One region of the Syntrophomonas sp. UBA1041 genome, then DNA from elsewhere that is predicted to be linked to it. Evidence: riboswitches for the same ligand, from Rfam matches in the RefSeq annotation. Region 1 holds a riboswitch; each other region holds the start of a gene.
What was found. Region 1 has a riboswitch for molybdenum cofactor ahead of fdnG (formate dehydrogenase-N subunit alpha). Riboswitches for the same ligand answer to the same signal wherever they lie in the genome.
Positions count from the first base shown of each region.

Region 2: another riboswitch for molybdenum cofactor. It lies ahead of hypA (hydrogenase maturation nickel metallochaperone HypA); the one in region 1 lies ahead of fdnG (formate dehydrogenase-N subunit alpha).
Region 3: another riboswitch for molybdenum cofactor. It lies ahead of B2633_RS11760 ([FeFe] hydrogenase, group A); the one in region 1 lies ahead of fdnG (formate dehydrogenase-N subunit alpha).

Region 1 is NZ_DCEA01000068.1:68,629-76,544, reverse strand. It holds gene fdnG (formate dehydrogenase-N subunit alpha) at 1-2,133, opposite strand, end outside; molybdenum cofactor riboswitch at 2,457-2,575, opposite strand; gene B2633_RS10370 (glycosyltransferase family 2 protein) at 3,406-4,344, opposite strand; gene B2633_RS10365 (GtrA family protein) at 4,344-4,772, opposite strand; gene wsfD (glycan biosynthesis hexose transferase WsfD) at 5,003-6,523, shown strand; gene B2633_RS10355 (electron transfer flavoprotein subunit beta/FixA family protein) at 6,659-7,426, shown strand; gene B2633_RS10350 (electron transfer flavoprotein subunit alpha/FixB family protein) at 7,426-7,916, shown strand, end outside.
Region 2 is NZ_DCEA01000017.1:138,377-146,292, reverse strand. It holds gene hypF (carbamoyltransferase HypF) at 1-709, opposite strand, end outside; gene B2633_RS04265 (hydrogenase maturation protease) at 842-1,306, opposite strand; gene cybH (Ni/Fe-hydrogenase, b-type cytochrome subunit) at 1,318-1,968, opposite strand; gene B2633_RS04255 (nickel-dependent hydrogenase large subunit) at 1,982-3,430, opposite strand; gene B2633_RS04250 (hydrogenase small subunit) at 3,430-4,494, opposite strand; gene hypB (hydrogenase nickel incorporation protein HypB) at 4,579-5,238, opposite strand; gene hypA (hydrogenase maturation nickel metallochaperone HypA) at 5,245-5,589, opposite strand; molybdenum cofactor riboswitch at 5,707-5,830, opposite strand; gene B2633_RS04235 (CooT family nickel-binding protein) at 6,141-6,941, opposite strand; gene B2633_RS04230 (FmdE family protein) at 6,948-7,547, opposite strand; gene B2633_RS04225 (DUF3842 family protein) at 7,570-7,916, opposite strand, start outside.
Region 3 is NZ_DCEA01000074.1:4,489-12,404, forward strand. It holds gene B2633_RS11735 (YcdB/YcdC domain-containing protein) at 1-612, shown strand, start outside; gene B2633_RS11740 (YkvI family membrane protein) at 633-1,724, shown strand; gene B2633_RS11745 (hypothetical protein) at 1,708-1,896, shown strand; gene B2633_RS11750 (formate dehydrogenase subunit gamma) at 1,897-2,556, opposite strand; gene B2633_RS11755 (iron hydrogenase small subunit) at 2,572-2,931, opposite strand; gene B2633_RS11760 ([FeFe] hydrogenase, group A) at 2,944-4,107, opposite strand; molybdenum cofactor riboswitch at 4,542-4,658, opposite strand; gene B2633_RS11765 (nitroreductase family protein) at 4,892-5,716, shown strand; gene addB (helicase-exonuclease AddAB subunit AddB) at 5,814-7,916, shown strand, end outside.

The DNA.
Region 1 (7,916 bases):
TTCATAGAGCTTTTGAACTCGTTTGACCAGCTCATTATAAATCCACAGGTCGGCTTTGGATTCACCGACCGGGTCAGCACCCTTCCAGCGGAACTGAACCATCCGGCTGGTGGAAGCAGCTGTGCCTTCTTTTTCATAGACAGCTGCGGCTGGCAGGAAGAAAGCTTCAGTCTGAATGTCTTGTGGAGTGAGCTGCTTTACCTTTTCATTCTCTACCGGTCTTTCCCAGGCTTTGTGGCTCCAGAATTCGGCGGTTTCGTGTAGCCACAGATCGATGCAGACAAACCATTTAAGTTTAGTGAGAGCTTCCTGCTCCTTATTGGCATTGGGGCCGCCCACTACCGGATTGGAGCCGTTTACGAACAGGCCATCGATTTCGCCTCTGTGCATGGCTTCGAATAAGCCGATGTGCGAATAATTTTTGGTATCCTGACGTTTGGGTATATAGTGATATGCAAAATCGTTGTCTTCGGTAGCGGCATCCCCATACCAGGCCTTGAGCAGACTGACAATCCACTTGGAAGTGTGTATTCGCCAGCCGGAATGTTTGATGCCAGACGCTGCCAAAGCCCGGAATTCTTTCAAATTGCTGAATTGCAGATTGCCTGCACCCGGGGTGGTCTTGCGGATATAAGAAATGAGATCTTTATAATCAGCGCTGTCAGTGGGTGAATCGATATAGCCGGGCAGAATGTGATACAGCAAAGCCATGTCGGTGGCGCCTTGAACGTTGTTTTCACCGCGCAAGGCATTGATTCCTCCACCGGGGCGTCCGATATTTCCCAACAATAACTGTACAATGGCAAAAGCCCGGATGTTTTCACTACCCACCGTATGCTGGGTAATTCCCATGGCATAGCATATGCAGCCCGTCTTATCCGGAGCAGAAGTTGCGCAAAACATTTTCAAGACCTCCCGGTACTTGCTTTGGGGAGATCCGGTTATTTTGCATACCGTATCGATGTCATAACGAGAATAGTGTTGCTTCATGAGTTGGAAAACGCTACGCGGGTGCTGCAGGGTTTCATCCTTCAAGATATTGTTGTTTTCATCGTATTGATAATCCCAGCTGCTAACATCGTAACTTTGCTTAGTTTCGTTCCAACCGGAAAAGAAACCGTCTTTAAACTCATAATCATCTCTGACAAGGAAAGCTGCATTGGTATAATTGACCACATAATCATGGTGATAGAGCTCGTTGTCCAGAATATACTTGATCATGCCGCCCAGGAAGGCGATATCGGTGCCAGAACGCATAGGACAATAAAGATCGGCCACTGCGGCAGTTCGTGTGAAACGGGGATCTACACTGATTATTTTGGTCTGGCGTTTAGGATCAAAACGCCCCTTGTTCAGCCATTTCATACCGATGGGATGGTTTTCGGCCAAGTTGCTGCCCATGATTAAAGCACAGTTGGTATTTTTCATGTCAATCATGGAGTTGGTCATCACTCCTCGTCCGAAGGAAGGAGCCAGGCCGCCCACAGATGGTGAATGGCAGAGCCGGGCCTGAGTTTCCAGGTAAACTACACCCAGCGAGCGCATCATCTTGGATAGTAGATAGCATTCCTCATTGTCCAGGGCTGATCCTCCAATTGAGGCTATTTTTTCGGTCCGGTTAACGATTACTTCACTTCCATCAGACAATGTCTCTTTGTGAATGAAACTCTCATCGCGGGTCTGCTTGATCCGCTGGGCGATTTCATCCAAAATCCAATCCCACTCTTTTTCTTCCCATTTCTCTGATCCAGGAGCCCTGTATAAAGGCTTTGCTACCCTCCTGGGATTGATGATCTGCTTTCCGGTTTCAGGTTCATATATTTCTCTCAGATTAAACATGGCTGAACCTTTGGGACAGGCGCATCCTTCATTAACCGGATTATCAGGGTCTCCAACCACGCTCAATAACTTAACAAATTTATCATCCTTTTTTTCCGCATAAACTACCAGACCGCATCCAGAACCGCAATAAGGACAAACAGTTGGTACCGGACTAACATTTTTTGTGCGCAGTTCTTTGATTACCGCTGCAGAAACAATGAGATTAAAACCCAAAGCCGACCCTAAACTTGCAGCTGCAACCGTAGCTCCGCCTCTTTTTATAAACTGACGGCGGGTTATTTTGCCGTTCATTCTCTTCCCCCCATTCAAATCATTGCGATGCAAAGGAATGATGATTACTGCCATTGTGAGATTCTAGATTACATTTGGACTAGCTTGTCACTAAAATTATTAAGCCTGCGAATCTTGCTATGCGGTCCTGACCAAACTTTTTAAGGTGTCCGCCCTAAAACGAAAACCTCCTAACTTTAATCAGGAGGCTGGTCACAGGATGTACACTGACCATAAAGCCGCAGTTTGGTGCGGCTTCCTCCTTGCCTGAAAAGCCAAGAATGAAGTAGCAGTTTGCCTCAGGACTCATAACCTTCATAATCAGATCTTGGAGACTGAGAAAACTGTTCCGGTAGATGACTCTTTTCCAAGCAAGGGAGATAAAACCGTTTCCAGATTTACCGCGGCTAAATCCCCAATGGCTGTCGCTTTAGGGGAATCAGCTCTGGAGTCAGCGTAAGACATATTAAATTTTGACTATTATGCGAGTATACAGGGTTAAAGCAGTACTGTTTCAACAGTGAACATAGGAGAGCAAATTCCTGAAAGGCTATATGGATTCATCACCTTCAACCGGGCCAGTAGCTGGTATTAGAATGAAAAGCAGTCATACCGGCATAGCGGATAGGTTGAGAAAGGCTCCCATTGGTTTAATTCTCCATTTTTGGCACTGTAGTTTGAAACAAAACGAACCACCGGTTCATATGAAGCATGTCACATTAAACGCTTTGTGGTTGACATAAACCCTGCACTTGAAAGCACTTTCTCACCTCCTTTAATACCGTTATCTTAGCGGCTGGAATAATGAAAACATTTCAGCTTAATAAAAGCATTTGTTTATAAGCGGAAAAATGAATTCATTGCACCAACTATTATAGTTCTGCATATAAATTTATATTCCTTCTAATAATATTATATATAACCAAACATTATATATGCTAACAACAACAAACCCTCCCGAGATGGAGGGGAGGGGCGTTTCACCCTTGACGGCAGGCAAGCGTAATCCCCACTGAATCATACATGAGGAGGATACGCAACGTTGCAAGGGCTGGTAATGCCTCAACATAAATTTTAATCATCTAAATGCATATGCGGAAAAAATGGCACGAATCAGCCAATGATAAAAGGCGGTTAGAGCTGGTTCGCTATATTTAAGTAAACTGATAGTGAGCGAAAATAAATCCCCGCTTAATATTGATAAACGGGGATGTAACATATTACTCGTTAACTACGGTTAAGATTTGCCGGCTAACCCGTAAATTTCTTATTAATACCAATTGATTCTTGGCTTCAGTGGCATTCGTCACTGTATTCCTTGACGATGTAAATGGGCCTGCGCTTGGTTTCCAAATAGGTTCTGGAAACATATTGGCCGACTATGCCGGTGCAAAACAGCTGAATCCCGGTAATAAACAGCAGAATACAGACCATAAAGGGCCACCCGTATATAGAACCGCCCCATAATAGGTATTTAGCGGCCATGGCTACAATCATTACAAAAGATACCAAGAAAAAAACCAATCCTATCACCGAAGACAACGCCAACGGAGTGGTGGAAAAGGCCATGATCCCATCCAGTGAATAAGAATAGAGCTTCCAAAACGACCATTTAGTCTGGCCGGCAGCTCTTTCCTGATTGTCATATTCCATCCACTTGGTTTTAAAACCTACCCAGGCGAAAATACCTTTGGAAAAACGGTTATATTCACAGATCTGCAGAATGGAATCCACCATTTGGCGGCTCATCAGCCTGAAATCCCGGGCTCCATCCACCAATTCAATATTGGAGATAGTATTGATTATGCGGTAGAATTGCCTGGCGAAAAACGACCTCACCGGCGGCTCGCCTTTGCGGGTGGTTCTTCTGGTGGCAACACAGTCATAGCCTTCATGCTTTATGATAAGGTACATATCCTTGATCAGCATGGGCGGATCCTGCAGGTCAGCATCCATGATAGCCACATAATCACCCCGGGCGTTTTTAAGACCCGCATAGATGGCCGATTCTTTTCCGAAATTACGAGAAAAAGACAGATATTTAACCCGCTGATCCCGGCGCTGTAAATCTTTAATTAGGGGCAGGGTGCAGTCCTGTGAACCGTCATCGACAAAAACGAATTCAAATGCCACAAACGCCATATCCGCAGCCAGTTTTGACACCTCGGCATAGAAATATGGCAAAACCTCCTGTTCATTATAACAGGGCACTACAATCGATATTTGTTTCATTACAGCACTTCTCCTTGACCTTTATCTTGAAATACTATGTGCTTGCTAAACAGGTAATTGGATATGACCACGATTATATTGGAGATTATTTTGGTCAATAAATCATTGGAGTGAAGCACATCGATCATCACATACATTATTGTCATGTCCAGCAGACCGGAGAACAGGCGGCAGCCAAAAAAGGCCAGACATTGTCCCAAAATGGGAAACAACCCCCGGGCTTTGCTCTCAAAAACAAAGAGATGATTGGTGGCATAAGCGAATAATACCGACAAGATCCAGGCTATGAGATTGGCCTTCAGGTAAGGTAAACCCGCCAGTTTGGCCAGGCCGGAATAGGCCAATATATTGATCAGTGTGGTAAGGCCGCCGTACCCCAGATATAAAACCAGAATCTTATATTTCTGATATTTGGCCTCAACCTGCATATATCCACAAACCTTCTCGGTTAAAACTCAATTTGAATCAATCCAATCTGTGTCTGAGCAATTCTGTAGACTACTAGTGTATTTTTCCCATAAATGGATAAACTATGCATAGTATTTGTTTGAACTTGTATGCCGGTTTTGCCCTTTATCTGACCTGTGACGGGCAGCGCCCGGAAAAATTGCTTGGTTTAGATTTGCATAAGGTTTTTTAGAAATAGAAGAAGGTTGAGATGAGAAGATATAATTTGTTGAAGTATTTATGGGTCGTATTGGGGCTGGTGGGTTTATTGATCATAGCCTACGTGCTTTGCCAAAGCCCTCAGCCCGGGGTAGCCGATCAGGGCGATTTTGACAGGGTCATGAATGTTTCCGGCCTGGAACTCAAACCGGAGCAGATTAATGACCCCGGTTTTGTCAGGTTCCTGGACTACCCGGTAACCGAATACAGAATCTCTGCGGTCAGCGCCCCCAACCTGCTTAAGCGCCTAAGCGCCACCAGCATGGCTTATCTGATCACTTTGATAAACTCAATATGCCTGTTATTGGGAAAGGATACTTTTAAAACCGCATATTTGGCTGCTGCCTATGTAATCATGTACTCGTGCGCCTTTTATGTAATATTCAAGCACCTTAATGTGAAAAACCGGTTGAAATTAACGTTATTCGTATTGATAGCCTTTTTTGTGTTTTTGGACGGCAATTACCTGGTGTGGTTCAACAGTTTGTACGGGGAGCCCATGATGATAACCACACTGGCGTTGTATATCGCGGCATGGCTTTACTATATTTATCACCGCCATATAGTAAAATCGGCAAATACCATATTCCTCACCATGGTGCCTATATTCGCGGCGGCCTTTCTGTTTCTGGGCTCCAAATTGCAGGTTATATCAGCCCTGCCGGTTATTATACTCATGCTCATAAATCTGTGGAGAGAAAACCGGGGGTTGTTGAAACCGCGTCAAGTATGGCTGTTCGGAATTTTTTCCCTTATTCTGGTCGCATATTCGCTGGGATATGCTTATACCAATAAGCAGATGAGTGAGTATACCCGTTATAATTCGTTGTTTTACGGAATATTAAAGGATTCCCCCAACCCCGCTCAAGACCTGCTTGATCTGGGATTAAGTCCCGACATGGCAGCAGACGCGGGAAAACACGCTTTTTTGGAAGAGCGGGAATATGTCAGATATGTTCCCCTCAGTGATATAACCAGGGAAGAATTCTATAATAAAATCAGCAATGCTGATCTGGTCCGGTTTTATATTACCCATCCGCAAAGGCTGGCGGCAGGAATGCAATACACTGCGGATCATGCCTTTACTACTTCAACTGTGCTGGGCAAATATCAAAGGGCGGACATTGAGAAACCGGTGAGCGAATTTGACAGATTCACCGCTTGGTCATCCTTAAGGGAGAAATATCTGCCCAGGAGTCTCTGGTTTTTGATATTTTCTTACGGTTTGGCAACGGGCGTTTCCGTACTGGTGTATATAAAGAGGCGGGGAGTAAAAGAAGTTGAGTCAGGTTTGCGGCTTTTCTGGGCGGTGATGCTGATTGGCCTGCTGCAATTTCCTATGCCGCTGGTAGGGAACGGACAGGCTGATACCGCCAAGCAGCTGTTCTTGTTTAATTTTACCTTTGACATAGTTCTGGTGGTTTTATCTTGCTTGACACTGAGCCTATTGATAGATTTCTGCCGTTCCCCCAAGACCGCACTCCATCGCAGTGTGAAAGGGGGCGCCTTTTAATCGGGGGCAAACCTATTCTTCCGATATTTACTAGAAATATGGTATAGTGACAGCAATTAAATATTTATAGATGATCGGCCATTTCCGCACAGAGTATACAGGAGATGGTGAACAGAACCAAGAGGAGGTGTTATTATGTCCCAAGTTATCGCCTGTTACAAATGGGTAGTTGATGAAGCGGATATTAGAATTAATACTGATTTGACGGTTGATTTGAGCAAAGCCAAGGGAAAAATCAGCGACTATGACAAAAATGCCATTGAAGCAGCAGTTCAGGCCGCCGCTTCACTGAATGGCAAGGCAATAGGACTTACCTTCGGCACTGCAGAGGCGAAACCGTCGCTCAAAGATGCGCTATCCAGGGGACTCGACGAAGCCTGGTATATAAACGACCAGCAAGCCGGTCAGGCCGATGGCGCCGGCACTGCCAGAGCCTTGGCGGCTGCCATAAAAAGAATGCCGGATGTGAGCCTTATCATCTGTGCGGAAGGAGCCAGCGACACCTACGCCAGGCAGACCGCACCCCGCATTGGCGCACTGTTAGACCTGCCGGTAGTTACCTCGGCAGGTAAAATTGAGATCAGCGGAAACACCTTGACTGCCGTCCGTATACTGGATGACTGCCTGCAGACAGTAAAGGTGGAGCTCCCTGCTGTAATAGCGGTGCTGCCGGAAATCAACCCCGCACCCATACCCGGTCTTAAGGCGGTTCTGGCGGCCGGCAAAAAACCGGTTACCGAATTGAAAACGCAAGACCTGGGCATCGATCTGGCGCCTAAAACCTCTGTAACAGAATTTAAGGGCTATATTATGAACCGCAAGAACATCATCTTCAATGAAGGCCAGACTGCCGACAAAGTCAATGCACTGGCAACTGCGCTCAGAAAGGAAGGTGTGCTTTAATGGCAGGCGTTTACATATACAGCGACAAAACCGATATTGCCCAAGAAATCATTGGATTTGCCAGAGCGGCAGGAAAAGAAGCCATTCTGTTGACCCTGAGCGAAAAAGATGCCCAGGCCCTGCAAAATTCCGGAGCCGATAAGATCTATGTTATCGACGGCAAGAGTGAGCTGATAGAAAATTACTCCAAAGCCATCGCTGATTTGTTGACAAAGGCGAATGCAGAATTTTTCGCGGTTGGCGCCACCCCCCGGGGAAGAGATTTGGCCGCCAGGGTAGCCGGGTATCTGGATTGCGCGATGGTCAGTGACGTATCCTCCATCGAGTATAGCGGCCAGAACTTACAATGTGTAAGGATGATGTACGGAGGTGCGGTACAACAAAATGAAGTTTTATCTGGCCTGAGTGTTGTTACCGTTTCAGCCGGAAAATTTGAGACGGTTAAAGGTGAAGCCGCCATACAAACCCTGGAACTTGAAGCCGACACCCG
Region 2 (7,916 bases), on a different contig from region 1:
GTTGGCGTACTGCGTTGCGGTTGCTGGCATCCACCGCCAGATGAAACGCTCCCAGGCCCTTAACCGCTACTATAGCCCCTGATTTTAATACATCGATAACACTGGCATGATTTGCCTTACCATCCTTATCCGTCAAGCATACCCCGGGGCCGCAGATCGGGCAGGCGTTGGGCTGGGCATGAAAACGCCGGTCGAGTGGATTCCTATACTCGGCCTCACACTCAGGACACATGGGAAACTCTGCCATGGTAGTCTTGGCCCGGTCATAGGGCACATCCTTAATGATGGTAAAACGCGGTCCGCAATTGGTGCAGTTTATGAAGGGATAGCGATAGCGCCGGTCACCAGGATCAAGGACTTCCCTGCGGCAGTCGCCGCATATGGCGATATCCGGGGATACCATAACCTCACGGGTTTCTTGCTTGACACTCTCCAAAATTACGAAATCCGCAAAATTCTGTATAGGAAGCTCTTCTTCCTGGCAGCTCCTGATTACCGCCAGAGGAGGAGGCTGTTCCAGCAGGGTGCGGATAAACTCATCTACTCTTGAGGTTAGCCCTTCAACTTCTATGAACACCCCGCTGGACGAATTCAAGACCCAGCCTTTAAGTCCCAATCCCACCGCCAGGCGGTATACGTGAGGCCGAAATCCCACCCCCTGGACGATTCCTTTAATAGTAAAACGTTTACTGCTTATATGTTGAGTCATATACTACCCCCACCGCGTTGGCGGATATCGGGACAATAATCGTGAGAAGCAGTGGTTTAAACAGCCTCGCAATGGCGGAAAGACCGGAATTTCTGCCCCAAAGCCGTTAGCATGCTTGAAGCAAGCGACTATCTACTTACTGTCTATAATATGATGAATCTCCGCTTCAACCAATTCCAATAACCGGGGTATTTTCTCCGCGATTACCGGGCTCAATTCCATGCCCAGTTCGACCTGGTATGGTTCAACCCCGAAGACGATTACCTGAGGGTGGTACCCCATCAGGTTAACCATCTTGATGGCTTCGGTGAAATGCAACTCGTGCAATGAGGTCACTGCAGGATTGCTTATCAGCCCCAATTCTTCCAGAGGGGCCCGGTATATGGTACCGGGCTCTCCTCCGGCAGTCATGGTATCTACTACAATGATGTGATCTGCGCTGCAGAATACATCCAAGATTTCGAAACTGGCGATGCCTGCGTCTACCAGTTCAACCTGTTCCGGCCAGGGGCGTTCAGACAACTTCTGAATCACATAAACACCCAGGCCGTCATCCTTCATCAATACATTTCCGATTCCAGCCACGATAAGCTTCAAGGCAAGCCTCCTTAGGCACCCAGACTGCGGCCATCGCTGTCTGCAGTATGGGATTCACCGGGGGCCCCATGGGCTCCTGCCGGAATCTTTCCGGTAAACATGGACATAAGCACCGGGATGCCTTCTGATACATCCAGATAAACGTGGACTACAACCGACAATACGAATAACCAGTTGACCACATAGTGAATAATGCGGACGGCTAATAGCCCTCCCATCCAACCAGCCAAAGCCGGGAAGGCATTGGGAGCGTAGAGCACAAAACCGGTTATAATCTGCACCAGTGCCATAAACAGCCAGCCGGTATACATCATCTTCTGGCCGGGATTATACTTCCCGTAATAGGGATGGCTGTCTGCCATAAATAGATAATACTTGATCATGCTGGGGAAATTGAGGGTGTCTTTAATAGGCCGGAATACGATATTATGAGCGTCTTTGGCCACGATGGCATAATACACCCGTCCGATCACCCCAAACAGCAGGACATAGGCCATGGCAAAATGGAGCATACGGGGGGTATCCATGTTTGAAAACAGCCACCTGAAGCTGTTGGGCGCATGAATATAGAACCCGGTCAGAATCAGCAGGGTAATACTGATCATATTACTCCAGTGAAACAATCGAATAGCTATGGAGTGCCGGTTTTCCATTTTTTTCATTTATCAACACCCCCTAGTTTACGATGAACTGGCTGATCTGTTTCTTGTCCGGAGTCATAACATGGATGGCGCACCCGAGACAGGGGTCCATTGATCTGATGATTCGAACCACTTCAATGGGATTGGCCGGATCTGCCAAAGGCGCCCCCATAATAGCCTGCTCCATCGGCCCGGCCACATTGTTTACATCCCTGGGACCGGCGTTCCATGTAGTAGGAACCACGGCGTTCAATACCTTGGTGCGTTCATGCTCGATTTTATGCCAGTGTCCCAGGGCTCCGCGGGAACCTTCAGTGAGGCCCATACCCAGTGCGTCTGCAGGTATCTTGTGCGGAGCAGCTACCGGTTCGCCCGGCTTCAATTGCAATGCCCATTCTTTCATGGCAGCCGCCATGGCTGAGGTCTCCACCGCCCTGGCAAAGTGACGTCCCATAACGGAAAAAGCCTTATTGGGACCCATTTCCACCAGGTCTTTTTGCTTGAGCACCCACTGGCGGGCCAGAGGCCCTACTTCCATGGGTTCTCCGTTGTAGCGCGGGGCTTTCAGCCAGGAATAAGCGTTTGTCTTATCCGCATCGGGTTCGACTACTGCCATATCCGGACTGTTGCCGCCGGTGTCATCCTTATACCAGGAGTATTTGACTTCTTCTGTTATCAACGAAGGATCGAGTTCTTTGTACTGTCCGCGTACATACACCCCGCTGGGGAAGAATTTCTGTTTTTTAATATGGTCCTCCCCTTCTTCGAGAGGGAATCCGCCGTAAGCCAGCATATTCATGCAGCCGCGCCCGATATCGAACCAATCTGAATATACTCCCGCCACCGCCTTCACGGTAGGAACATATACATTGTTTATAAAATCAGTCAGTTCTTCCAGGCGCACCAGGAATTCATAAATTTTTTGAGTGTCAGGCAGTTCGGTAACCCCGCCGGGAACGATGGCCTGAACATGCGGCATTTTGCCGCCCCAGATGGCCAGCATCTCCTGGGCTTTGCGGCGCATTTCCAGGGCTTTCAGGTAGTTATTCACCGCCTGAGCGTTGATGTCGGCAGGCAGCCTGTAATCCCCGGCGTATTGAGGATTCAACGGCATAACCCCTTCCGGGGCCTTGACATAGTCCAGAGCCGCCAGATGGAAAAAATGCAGAATGTGGGATTGTATATAATTGGCTCCGAAGATCAGATTGCGTATAATCCTTCCGTTTGGAGGCGGTTGGATACCAAAAGCATCATCCAGAGCCAGGGTGCCGGCGGTGGCATGAGCGGTAGGACATACCCCGCAAATGCGCTGCATAATCTGCTGAGCATCCCGGGGATCCCGGCCGCGCATGATCAGTTCCAGTCCCCGGAAAAGAGTGCCACTGGTGCGGGCGTCTATGACTGCCCCGTTTTCAACCTCTACTTCCACCTTCAGATGTCCTTCTATACGAGTTACGGGATCTATTATGATTTTCTGCGCCATTAGTTGTCACCATCCTTCTCATCACTGTGCTTTTTAGGGCCAATACGCCCGGTGGCGATATTGCCGGCTAAATGTCCGCCAATGCCGACTGCGGTAGCTGCCCCCAGCACAATCCCGATCTGATCAGTGGTAGCGGTAATACCAGGAGCGATAGGCATCTCAGGCACACGCGCATATACCGGCCAGCCGGGAAATTGTGGTTCGGTGCAAGCCAGGCAGGGTGCACCTGATTTGATACACCAGTTTGTACCGCCATTCCACAGGCGGGTGGTAGAGTCACAGTGAGCGATAGGACCTTTGCATCCTACTTCCAGAAGACATCCCGGTTCACTCAAGTTCTTGGCAAATATGGCGTTGTCGAAATATTGCCTTCTGGGGCAATTGTCATGAATGATATCCTTAAAGAACATGGTCGGCCTGCCAAAGCGATCCAGCTCAGGTATATCATTGTATAGCAATACATGGGCAATAGTACCCACCATCCAATCGGGATGCGGAGGACAACCGGGTACATTTATATAAGGAACGTTTTTCACAATATCGGGAACCGATTTACAGCCGGTAGGATTGGGCGGAGTAGCTGGAATTCCGCCGTATGCTGAACAGGTTCCGAAGTTCAAAATGGCTGCGGCTTTGCTGCCCACTTCTTTTACCAGGTCTACGAAAGTAATGTGGTGCCCGTCTCTTTCCCCAACCATACAGAATTTTCCGTTTGCACCAGTGGGGACCGCCCCTTCAACTACCAGATAGAATTTCCCCTTGTACTCTTCGGCGACTTTAAAGATCCCTTCCTCCATGGCCAAATCCCCAGCGGCCCCGGATATATTGGGATGATAACGTAAGCTGATAACCTCTAATAAAACCTTTTGTATGTCAGGATGTACGGTGTTGAGTAAAGATACTGAGCATCCGGTACAGCCGGCCCCTTGCAGCCAGATTACCGGGGGCGCACCTGCTTCAGCCGCCTCGGTAAGTAGTGGTGCCAGCAATGGCGTCATTGATATCGCTGCCGCACTTCCGGCACAAAGACGTATAAAATCACGTCTGCTTAGTTTGGTAGGCATTTACCTATTCCCCCCGAAACAAATTTTGTGAATAAGCTGCCATATAATCCCAATCACTATTTTTCTCTCTAATCTAGCTTGGCTTTAAAAGTGCTGCTTTCCCACCTCCTCTAACAACCATTGGTTCCATTGATCTATTCCTTCACCAGTGCGACCTGAAACTCGAAAAACTTTAACCATAGGATTTACCAGTTGCAGGTCCCTGCTGAAAGCATCCATGTCAAAATCTGTATATGGCAAAAGGTCTATTTTATTGAGTACCACTGCCCTGGCCTGGTTGAAAACCAGGGGATATTTTAATACTTTGTCATGACCCTCGGTGGTACTCAAAACCACGACCTTAAAATGTTCGCCCAGGTCAAACTCGGCCGGGCATACCAGATTGCCTACATTTTCTATAAATAACAGTTGGATGGGATGATGGGCCAGGCGGCGCCAGGCCTTTTCCACCATGCTTGCATCCAGATGGCAGGTACCCTCGGTATTGATCTGCACCACTTCCACGCCCTTGTTTTCAATGCGCATGGCATCCTGATCAGTGTACAGATCGCCTTCGATTACGCCCAGCCTGATGCGCCCTTTGATACCTTCAATGGTTTTTTCCAACAGGGTGGTCTTTCCCGAACCGGGCGAACTCATCAAATTGACCACCAACATTCCGGCCTCTTTGAAGATGCGGCGGTTCTTTGCGGCCAGCATATCATTAGCTCCCAAAATATTGGTTTCCATACGAATTTGAGCCATTTCTCATTAATCCCCTTCGTAGAATTCGATAAATAATTCCCGTCCGGTAAGCATCTGAGTGTCACTGCTCCCGCAGTAAGGGCAGAAAAGCCGGGACGGCATCTCAGCAACGTATTGTTGCTGACATTGCTGGCACTGACAACAGATCTCCCTTTCTTCGATCAGCAATTCCGCATCTTTAAACAGCTCTTCTTGAGCCAGGGTTTCAAAAGCGAAGCTGAGGCTATGCGGCAGGGCCATGGAAAGCTTGCCGACAACCAGTTTGATACGGCTTATTTGTGTGATCTGGTTTTTGTCTGCGCTGTTGCGGATCAAATCCATCATCCCCGCTATTAAAGACAATTCGTGCATATGTGCTCCTTCAGGCCGATTACGATTACACGAAAAAACAACTAAAAACCCGGACTCGTAGAGAGGCCGGGTAATTAAACACAAAAAGCTAAGCAGGCGCATTATAGCGCTAACGTCTGCCGTACCAAGACATCTCCTACTCACAATACGGGAAGGCATAATCGTTTCCAATTATACCCCGGCCAATTAACCATAGCTTTGCGAAAGCCTTAGGTCTGTTGGCTTGGAGAATTATTTAATTGTAATTCATAAAATGATGTTAACTATCTATTCTAATTCATCTATTCTAATTTATATATTCTACCTGCTAAATATTTTTCCTGCAATAGAGCGTTGCAATTTAATAACAAAGGTTTCGGTTGCATTCAGGCAAGTAAATCAGTTGTAAACCTTGGCTGCGGGTGTAAAGATGGACATGGGAAACACCTCGCCCAGTCAAAATAAAACCATGAAGCGTTTCGGTTTCATCCCGTTACAACTTCATGGTTTTTTAATGACTTTAATCTGATAAGACTATTTCCAGTATCTCCCCTTAACGAGGAAAATTAAATTTAAACACCTTTGACCAGGGTAAAAGTGCTTATTATGCCATCATGTTCAGCGGAAAAAAGATAGTGCCCTCGTGCTGATAAAAAGAATTTGGCCTGACCTAGATGGTCTGTCTTTTGCCGCCTCGGGTATTCCCGACCACCGGCGCCGGCATAGGTGGCCTTTATTTCAACACCCGCCAGAGGCTGGCCATTTGTTAATAACTGCACCTCATAATATTCGCCGATGCGGGCATGGCTGTATCCGCTGGGTACGATCTCCACCGGCAGACCTACGGCCTCAATGTGATGATGATGGTGATGACCAATTTCAACCAGGATTTTGGCATACAATTCCTTGTTTCCAGACTGCTGGACGATCACCTGAATCAGTCCGTCAGCTTCCTGCCCGGGATGAAGCATATACTGACCTTCATGATGGTGAATCTGCAGATCGCGTCTCCCCCCGCTATTGGCCATAAAAGCCTTTACGCCCCCCAAATCGGCATCTTTTTGGGGCTGCATATTATATCCCTTAAACAGCTTCAATCCGACTTCTTCACCTTCATGAAAATGGCCGTGGTCGGTATCCGGTTCCAGCCACAATTCTTCTTCCCTAACCACGGTTCGCTGAGGGATCTCTTCAATTATGATGCGGTGGTGCACCAGTTCCAGTTCACGGATACGAGCCTTGATGATCTTGCGTTCCCCAAATATATTCTCCATAAACAAGGTGTGTTCTTCACCGGGAATAACCCTGTCCACCTTTTCCATCAAGAGTTCTTCCTGCCCGTCGCGCAGCAGGTAGACATTGGCTTCACACATAACCACTTACCTCCTTTGCAGGTCAAAACAGGGTATGCATAATACTCCATCCGCTGTTTCAACCGCCCTCGTTTCCATGACCCCTTCTTGGCAATTGCTGCAGGTCAGGGTCGAATATAGACTGGCTTTAGGAGGCAGTTTTACATCAACATCCTGCCAGTCAAACAGCTCTTCATAAGGGCAGGTCATCAACTGCTCAAACAGTTCTTGCAGAACTTGCTCCATTTCTTCCTTTTCAGCCGGATTAAGATCTTCACGGCCTTTGAGCTCACGATAACGCTGTCCGGTTTTCCCGCTAGAGGCTGATCTTCGCTGAACAATTCGCACCGCCCGGCCATCCTGGCGGTTAATTACGGTATAGACCGCTTTCCCATAATCTTTAAAAATTAAATTGCCTTTGCCGAAGGTACAACCCAGAATGGCCTGCAAGGCATCTACGCCACAGGAATCCGTTTCCACAATGGCCACAACATCTTCATCCTGGTCCCGCTTCAGGTCAAGATGCTGCATAGCCAACTGAGAGGCTCGAACTCCCATCAATAAACCGGGACAGATATGGCCGTGGAATTGTATGGCTAACTCTAACGGGGTCATGTCTTTACACATATAATAAACCACCTTTCATTCTCTACCTGTCGGCATCTTGGCACATCTGGCAATGAGCTCGAACTCTGGCTACCAGTTGATCTACCTGAAGGGGCAAAGGCTCATCCTGACTGCTGCTGATTTCTATATTACAGCGATTCATGGGTATCAATATCTTCATGGCCGGAGAAGATGCAACGGCTTCAGCCATGCGCGGCGTCAATTCCCCGGCGTAGCTGTTAGCAACAATTACGGCTACCGAACCGGCAATCATATCGACCCGTGAAGCACACCAAACCACCGAGTTTTCCCCACTGGCCCCGTCATTCGCTCCGGCTTTCAACATGACCGATGTAGCCACCGCATTGGTTCCCACCCCGATAATATATA
Region 3 (7,916 bases), on a different contig from region 1:
GAAGTCCTTAACAATTCTCAACTATCACAGCTATCCAAGGATAAATCTGAACCCTGGAGTGCCCACTGGGCAGCACCGGCCTTATCATTATTAAACAATAATGGCCTGCTTTCTGACACCGTGCAGCCGGATAAGGCCATGACCCGGCGGGAAATCTTGAAGGTTCTGGTCGTGGCCACCAATCCACGAGACTACCGGGAAGATGAACAGCAGATAGAGGTTTCCCTGGCCGATATTCCCCAAGATGATCCCGATTTGAGTGTTTTTAAGCTGGCCATACAACGTGGCATCATTCCATCTGCCGGGGCGTTCTTGCCCGATCAGCCCCTTAGCCGGGAAGATCTGGCCATCTGGCTGGTTAATAGTCTGGGCTTCCAGGAAATAGCCGAGATGCCCAACCGCATTGACACCCCCTTCCGGGATGTTGGGCAAATCAGCGCCAATAAACCCAATTATGTAGGCCTGGTATCTGGATTGGGGTTGCTAACCCCTGATTCAGCCGGAAACTTTCGTCCTCAGGAAGAGGTAAGCTGGGCTCAAATGGCATTGGTCGCGGGCCGTTTGGCTCCCCGGGCCCTACGGCAGCCCGGCTCTTCAATATGGTACCGATAATGCCATGGGCAAAAAGGGATATGAGTAATTTAGAGCACATGAAGAGTATAACCTCGCGAGAGATTGCCATGGCCTTTACAGGAAGTTTATTGGGCGCTGGTTTTGTATCAGGACAGGAACTTATGCAGTTCTTTGCAGTATTTGGAGGTTTCGGACTGATAGGAATGTTCCTTGCCATCCTGATGCTATTGCTGCTTAGCGGCTTTGTTATGAAAATTTCAAACCGAACAGGAATTACAGAGTTTGACAAAATCATTGTAAGAAAAGAAAAAACCTGGCTCCGCGCAGTATTTGGCGGGGTATTTATTTTTTTCTTGTTTGATGTTGTCGTTATTATGACAGCGGGAGCTGGAGCCCTGCTGCATCAGATCTTCGGCATCCCAACAATCATGGGAAATGCACTCATGGCTATCTCTCTGGGGGTAGTAGCACTGTGGGAAGCTAGAGGGGTCTTGACTGCATTTAGTATTACAGTTCCTCTCTTGATTGTGGTGGCTATGATCTCTGGTATTTTATCATTTATATATTTTGATGGAAGCAATATGGTTGCCCGACCGTTTTCCGGGGCAAATCCTTTGCTTGGAAACTGGCTGTTTGCCGCGATTGTGTTTGTTTCCTATAACATGATGGTAGTCATGTCCATACTGGTGCCGATTGCAACAGATGTAAAAGAAGATAAAGCTATTCATAAAGGGATTTTTCAGGGGGCGGTTCAATTAATGATTGTATTCGTCTGCATTTTGCTCCCTTTGATTTTGAATCAACCTATGCTGGCAGATGCAGAACTTCCCATGCTTACTCTTGCCCAAAAAATACATCCTGTTTGGGGACTGGTCTATGCAGTTCTTCTGCTTTGCGGAATGTTTGGGAGTTCATTATCTTGTCTTTTTGGGGTAACTTTCCGCATCAAGAAAATCAAAAATATAAAGGGAAGCATTCTGATACCAGTATTGATGGTGGCGGCTTTCATGGGGAGTATTGCCGGCTTTAAAGAGCTAATAGCCATTGTCTTACCCGTCTGCGGCTATTTTGGGTTCTTTGCCATGATCGGTATCGTCATGCATTTTTTATCATTGCAGCAGAAGAGAATAAAGTTTGACTTTGATCATTGACAGGGTGGAATGGCCAACCAGCCGTCTCTGCTCCCTGGTGTTCGAGTTTGGCAGGAAATCGGCGGGCACAGCCGCAGGGATGGCCTTGTTTTCCAGCCCGCTGCCCTCTGCTGAAAAAAGCGGTCTGAATGGAAGCAGACCGCTTTTTCGCAATGTGTTGGTGCAGTTTTAATCAACTGGTTTCTTTAAGCTCAGCATACCACTTTTGGTTGTGATGGGCGGTAATTTCAGCATCGATATAGCCGTCCAGCATCATCGAAGCAAACTCCACTCTGGATTTGGGATGGATGGCTGCCAGGAAGAAATGGCCGCCGACTAATAAGATCATAATGATCGCGGTCCAAAAATGCACATTATAGCAAAAGCCCAGGAATGCCGGCGGCAGACTATGGCGCCATATCCACATGGGAAAACCGGTCAGTATGATCAGAATACAACCGAAGATGATCATCACTCCCAACATTTTTTGGCCGGCATTGTATTTATCCTGGGGAGGAGCTTTATCCACCTTAATAAAAGGGAGATATCCACCCATTACTTTTAACCATTGAAAATCTTCTTTGGAAAAGTGGGTTATGGTGTCAATGAAGCGGGAAAACCGGTCAAAATTCAGCAGAATATAAAGGGCGGGGGCAGCGGTAAAAACGACTCCGGCCCATCTGTGCACCAGCGAAGCATTGCCGAATCCGCCGAATATATTGCCGATAATATTGATATCCCAGTAAAAACCGACACCAGTCAGACCAAGAATGGTAAAAGCGATCAAATGCACCCAGTGCATGGTCCGGGTTTGGGCACCGTGTTTTAAGACCTTGCCTTTAGTACTGCTCATTCGTTTCCCTCCTAATTATGCAGCTTCATGGGCTCCGCTTTTCAACTCAGCGATGAAATCGGGGATGTCTTGGCCGTATTTGGTATGCAGCAGATGATGGGCCTTTTCGCTAACCGGCTTTACTTCGCCCGGCGAAAGAAAATCCTTGTAAATCTGGGCGATTTCCGGATTTTCATGCGACTTTCTGAGGGTCATCTTTTCATCCAAAGCATACATTCCGGCGGCTCTTTTTTCAATGTAGTCGGTGTTGGCAGCCAGAGCATCAAATCCCAATTTACTGAAAACACCGAGGAATACGGCGGCCACGGTCAGCATGCCCGCTCCCTTAAAAAACTGCCGTCTGGTCATGCCTTCACTTTCGGTGAAAAACTTCATTCCCTTTCCCTCCTAAATCATTTCTCTTCGGATGGGCTGGCCACCGCCGTTGATACACCCTCCGGGACAGTTCATGACTTCTATAAAATGATATTTGCTGCGACCTGCCAGCACATCCTCAATCAGCTTGCCAACATATTTGGTTCCGGTTACGATAGCTACATTGACAGGCAGGGTTTTGCCCAGAGACTTGACGGGTATCTCCACCGTCGCCTCTCTGACCGACTGTAGGCCTCTAACCGCCTTGAATTCAACATTATCCAGTGACTGGCCGCTCAATAATTCATAGGCGGTTCTTAAAGCCGCCTCCATGACACCGCCGGTTACTCCAAATATGGTGGCCGCGCCGGTTGAAGAACCGATCAGGCTATCCGCTGCTTCCTCGGGAAGATTCAGGAATTCTATGCCGGCATCTTTGATCAGCTGGGCCAGTTCTCTGGTGGTAATGACCACATCGACATCTTTATATCCGCTGGCGATAAACTCGGGACGATCACATTCATACTTCTTGGCGGTGCATGGCATTACCGAGACAACATACATATTCACGGGATCAACATTCAGTCTTTCAGCAGCGTAAGTCTTGGCCACCGCTCCGAACATCTGCTGGGGAGATTTGGCCGACGACAAATGGGGCAGTACAAGCGGATACTGATCTTCAGCATATTTGATCCAGGCCGGACAGCAGGAAGTGAACTGGGGCAGCGGCCCGCTATGTTCGTTGCCGGCCACCCCCAGGGCGTTGAACACCCGGTTTATTAATTCGGTTCCTTCCTCCATGATGGTAAGGTCGGCGGCAAACTCGGTGTCATATACCTGATTGAAACCGAGTCTGCGCAAAGCGGCATGCATTTTGCCTTTCACATTGGCGCCGGGTTCCAGGCTGAACTCCTCGCCCAGGGCTACTCTAACCGCGGGCGCTTCCTGAACCACCACATACTTCTGGGGATTGGCGAGAGCCTTCTTCACCTCATCAACCCGGCTGACATCCTCGATCTTGCCAAAAGGGCAGCTGATCAAGCATTGTCCGCAGTTGATGCAAAGATTATGATTGATTTTGTGTTTCTGTCCCAGCAGTCCGCTGATGGCGCCGGTGGGACATATGGACGTGCAATGGTCACAGGCTTTACAATCGCCGGTTACATTAATGATGCCTTGGATTACTGCTGTACTCATATCCTACCTCCTTTTGATGAAGTACTGTAACCTGGGTTTAAATCATAACACCTCCTTCATATCGGGCTGGACGGTTCATCTTGTTTCTCAACCTCCCTTTTATCAACATGCATCAAACCAATATGCAGATAAGCCCCATCAGGAGCGTTGTTGGAGATAGACCCGTCAAACCATGCTTTGACGGGTTAAACAGATTTGGGGGAAATAGAATAAAAAAAACCATGAAAGCGCTGCCCCTTAGGGGTAAACCTTCATGGTTTTGTTCACCTAAAAAATAGAATTAACTAATGAAAATAGATATTCTTCTGAATGCCGGATGTATCATTTGATATCATTAATTCTCAGGGCCGGGGTCTGAAACCGGTCATAGACTGTTTCAGAATTCAAAAAGCCAGACCTTGCAAAAAGGGCTGGCTAAAAGGCAAATCCAACTAAAGCCTTCCTACCGGACTCCTTTCCACAATGGGAGGCCCAACCGTTTCCCGTTGAACCCTGTCGGTCTCAATACCATATCTATTCAGGCAATGAGACTCGGAGAGTGAAGACTGAAAATTATTATTCATTACTTATTCGTAATCATACACCTCCTGGAGATCTCATGCAATAGTCAACCGGGGCATCATCCCCAACCTGACCGATCATCATGGGGAGACGCGGCAGATCATCTTGGAAAAAACAAACAGGCCGCCCCGGCTGTCAGGACGGTATTCTGCCAAAGCAAGCCCGTGCTATAATGGGGAGAACACCATGCGGTGTCAAGATACATAGATAAGGGGAGAGTTCATTGAGCTTTTTAACCGTCGATCAGACCAAATGCAAACGCGACCGTATTTGCGCCGCCGAATGTCCGGCCAGACTTATTGTATTCAGAGAACTGGACGCCTTCCCGAGATCAGTAAAAAGAGCCGAACAGTTTTGCCTGCGCTGCGGCCATTGTGTGGCGGTTTGTCCGCACCAGGCCATATCTGTAAAAACCGTAAATTCCGTTGATTGTGTGCCGGTTGATCCCGGTCTGCTTCCTGCCCCCGCTCAGGTGGAGCATCTTTTAAAATCACGGCGCTCTATCCGCAGTTTCAAAGACAAGAGCGTTGATCGTGCCATCCTGGAAAAACTAATTGATGTTTCCGCTTATGCCCCTTCCGGCCACAACATGCAGCCGGTTCATTGGCTGGTCGTTGCAGATAAACACCAGGTGCGCCATATTGCAGGCCTGGTAGTGGATTGGATGCGCTATATTATCGAACATATGCCCCAGATAGCCGCGGTGATGCACATGGAGGCCGTGTGCTATGCCTGGGATAAGGGGATTGATACCATATGCCGCAATGCTCCGCATCTGATTATAGCCCATGCGCCTGAAGATATTCATGTTTCCCAAGGATCTTGCACCATAGCGTTGACTTATTTGGAATTGGCGGCGTATTCTATGGGCGTAGGCGCTTGCTGGGCCGGATTTGTCGGGGCGGCTGCCGAAACCTTCCCGCCACTTATGCAGGAATTGGCCCTGCCCGAAGGCCACAAGGCTTTTGGCGCTATGCTGATAGGCTACCCCAAATACCAGTATCACCGGATACCACCCCGCACCGCGCCACGGATCATTTGGCGATGAACCTAGGCCTGCTTCGTTCTCCCGCGCGCCCCACTTGTTGCTGGAATGAGAAACCAGTATGATAAAAAAAAACTATTGAGTTTAAGGGGATGAGGGTTTGGCCATCCGTTATATAATGGGGCGCTGCGGTCAGGGCAAGACCCGGCAGGTAATGGCTGAGATCCGGGAGGAGCTGAATCTCAACCGGGATGACCCCGTGATCCTGCTGGTGCCGGAGCAGTTCACCCTGCAGGCCGAGCGGGAAGTGATCAATCAACTCGATCTTCCCGGCATAATGAGACTTGAGGTACTGAGCCCCAGCCGACTCGGCGCCAGGGTCTTGAATGAAGCCGGGGGGCGCACCCGGGTTCTTCTCAGCCAGCAGGGGCGATACATGGTACTGAAAAAGGTGATCTCCGCTTGTGAGGAGCAGTTCACGGTTTATCGCCAGGCCTGCCGGCAGCCCGGCTTCATCGAGCAATGCAGTCAGATCCTGGCTGAATTAAAAGGATCCGCCGTGGACAGCGGGGTTCTTTATGAATGCGCCCGCAGCCTATCTGACGATACATTATTAAAAAGCAAACTGCATGACATTTCTCTGCTATACCATAAATTCAACGCTCACCTCCAGGATCATTATGTGGACAGCGAAGATTATTTAAATCTGGTTATCGAACGCTTTCCCCAATCGCGTTTTTTAAGCCGGGCCCGGGTTTGGATCGACAATTTCACTACCTTCTCGCCCAGCACCCTGAAGCTGATTGAACAGCTCATGAAAACCGCTGTTTCCACGGCCATAAGCCTCACCATGGAGTTGGGAGGCGAGGATCGGGACCGGGAAATTTTCGCGCTTTCCCGCTATTACTATAGCCGCTGGCATGATCAGGCTAAAAATGCGGGTTTGGAAGAACATATAATTACGGTCAAGAACCCCGGCAAGCTCAGCCCTGAACTGATGCACCTGGAAAGAGAGCTTTACGCCTATCCCCACCGCACTTTTCCGGAGCAACCCGCCGCTATTTCCATTGCGGCGCTCCCCAGCCCGCAGGACGAGGTAGAGGCACTGGCGATGAGGATCCTGGCCCTGGTGCGGCAAGGGGCGCGCTATCGGGATATTGCGGTTATCTGCTCCGATACCGCCGCATATTCAGGGCTGATCAAGAGGATTTTTGACGAGTATAAGATCCCGTACTTCCTGGACGATAAACGCAGTATTCTGCACCACCCCCTGGTTGAGCTGATGCTCTCCGCCCTGGATGTATTGACCAGGTATTATCGTTTGGAGGACGTTTTGCGCCTTATAAAAACCGGACTGACTCCTGTAGAAACGCGGGATTGTGACCGTTTGGAGAATTATGCCTGGCGTTATAACATTAGAGGACGCGGCTGGTTGGAGCCCTTTACATTGGGTGAGGAAAGCCTGCGGGAAGAGATGAATCTCTACCGCCAGGCATTGGTCAATCCTCTGCAGTCGCTGGCCCAAAAAGTGCAGGCTGAATCCTCCTGGTCACAAATAGCCCGGGCCTGGTTTGAATGGCTGGAAGAGATGCAAATTCCACAAGGCCTGGAAACCTGGGTTGAAGAATTGATCTCCCAGGGACGCTTCGAACTGGCCAGTGAGAACAGCCAGATCTGGAATGTTTGCGTGGAGGTTTTGGATCAGATTGCGGAAGTCCTGGGGGGAGAGGATACCGATCTCAAGGAATTCCGTCAGGTGCTGGAGGCGGGCCTGGCCTGTTCTGACCTGGGTTTTATCCCCTCAACAGTGGATCAGGTTCTGGTGGGAACTGCCACCCGTTCTATAAACCAGCGGAGTCAGATTATGTTTGTGGTCGGGGCGAATGACGGCATGCTGCCCCGGGGCAGCCTTTCCGAAGGAATATTCTCGCTGGACGAAAAAGAGATTCTTCAGTCCCACGGGGTGGAAGTAGGATTGAGCAATGATCTGCTGTCAATCGAAGAGGATTTCTTGATTTATGCCGCACTTTCTCAGGCCGAGGAGGCGGTGCAGTTTTCATACAGCCTGGCCGACTCTGAGGGCAAAGCCCTGCGGCCTTCATTGTTGATAGACCGCTTAAAACAGATTTACCCCGGCCTCACGGTGAAGGTTGAAACCATGGACGCTGCCCAGGCTGAAGATCATTACCTGTTGTCGGCCGGCAGCAGTTATAAATACCTGGTCGAAAGCCTGCGCCAGGCCCTGGACGGAAAAACCGTGTCT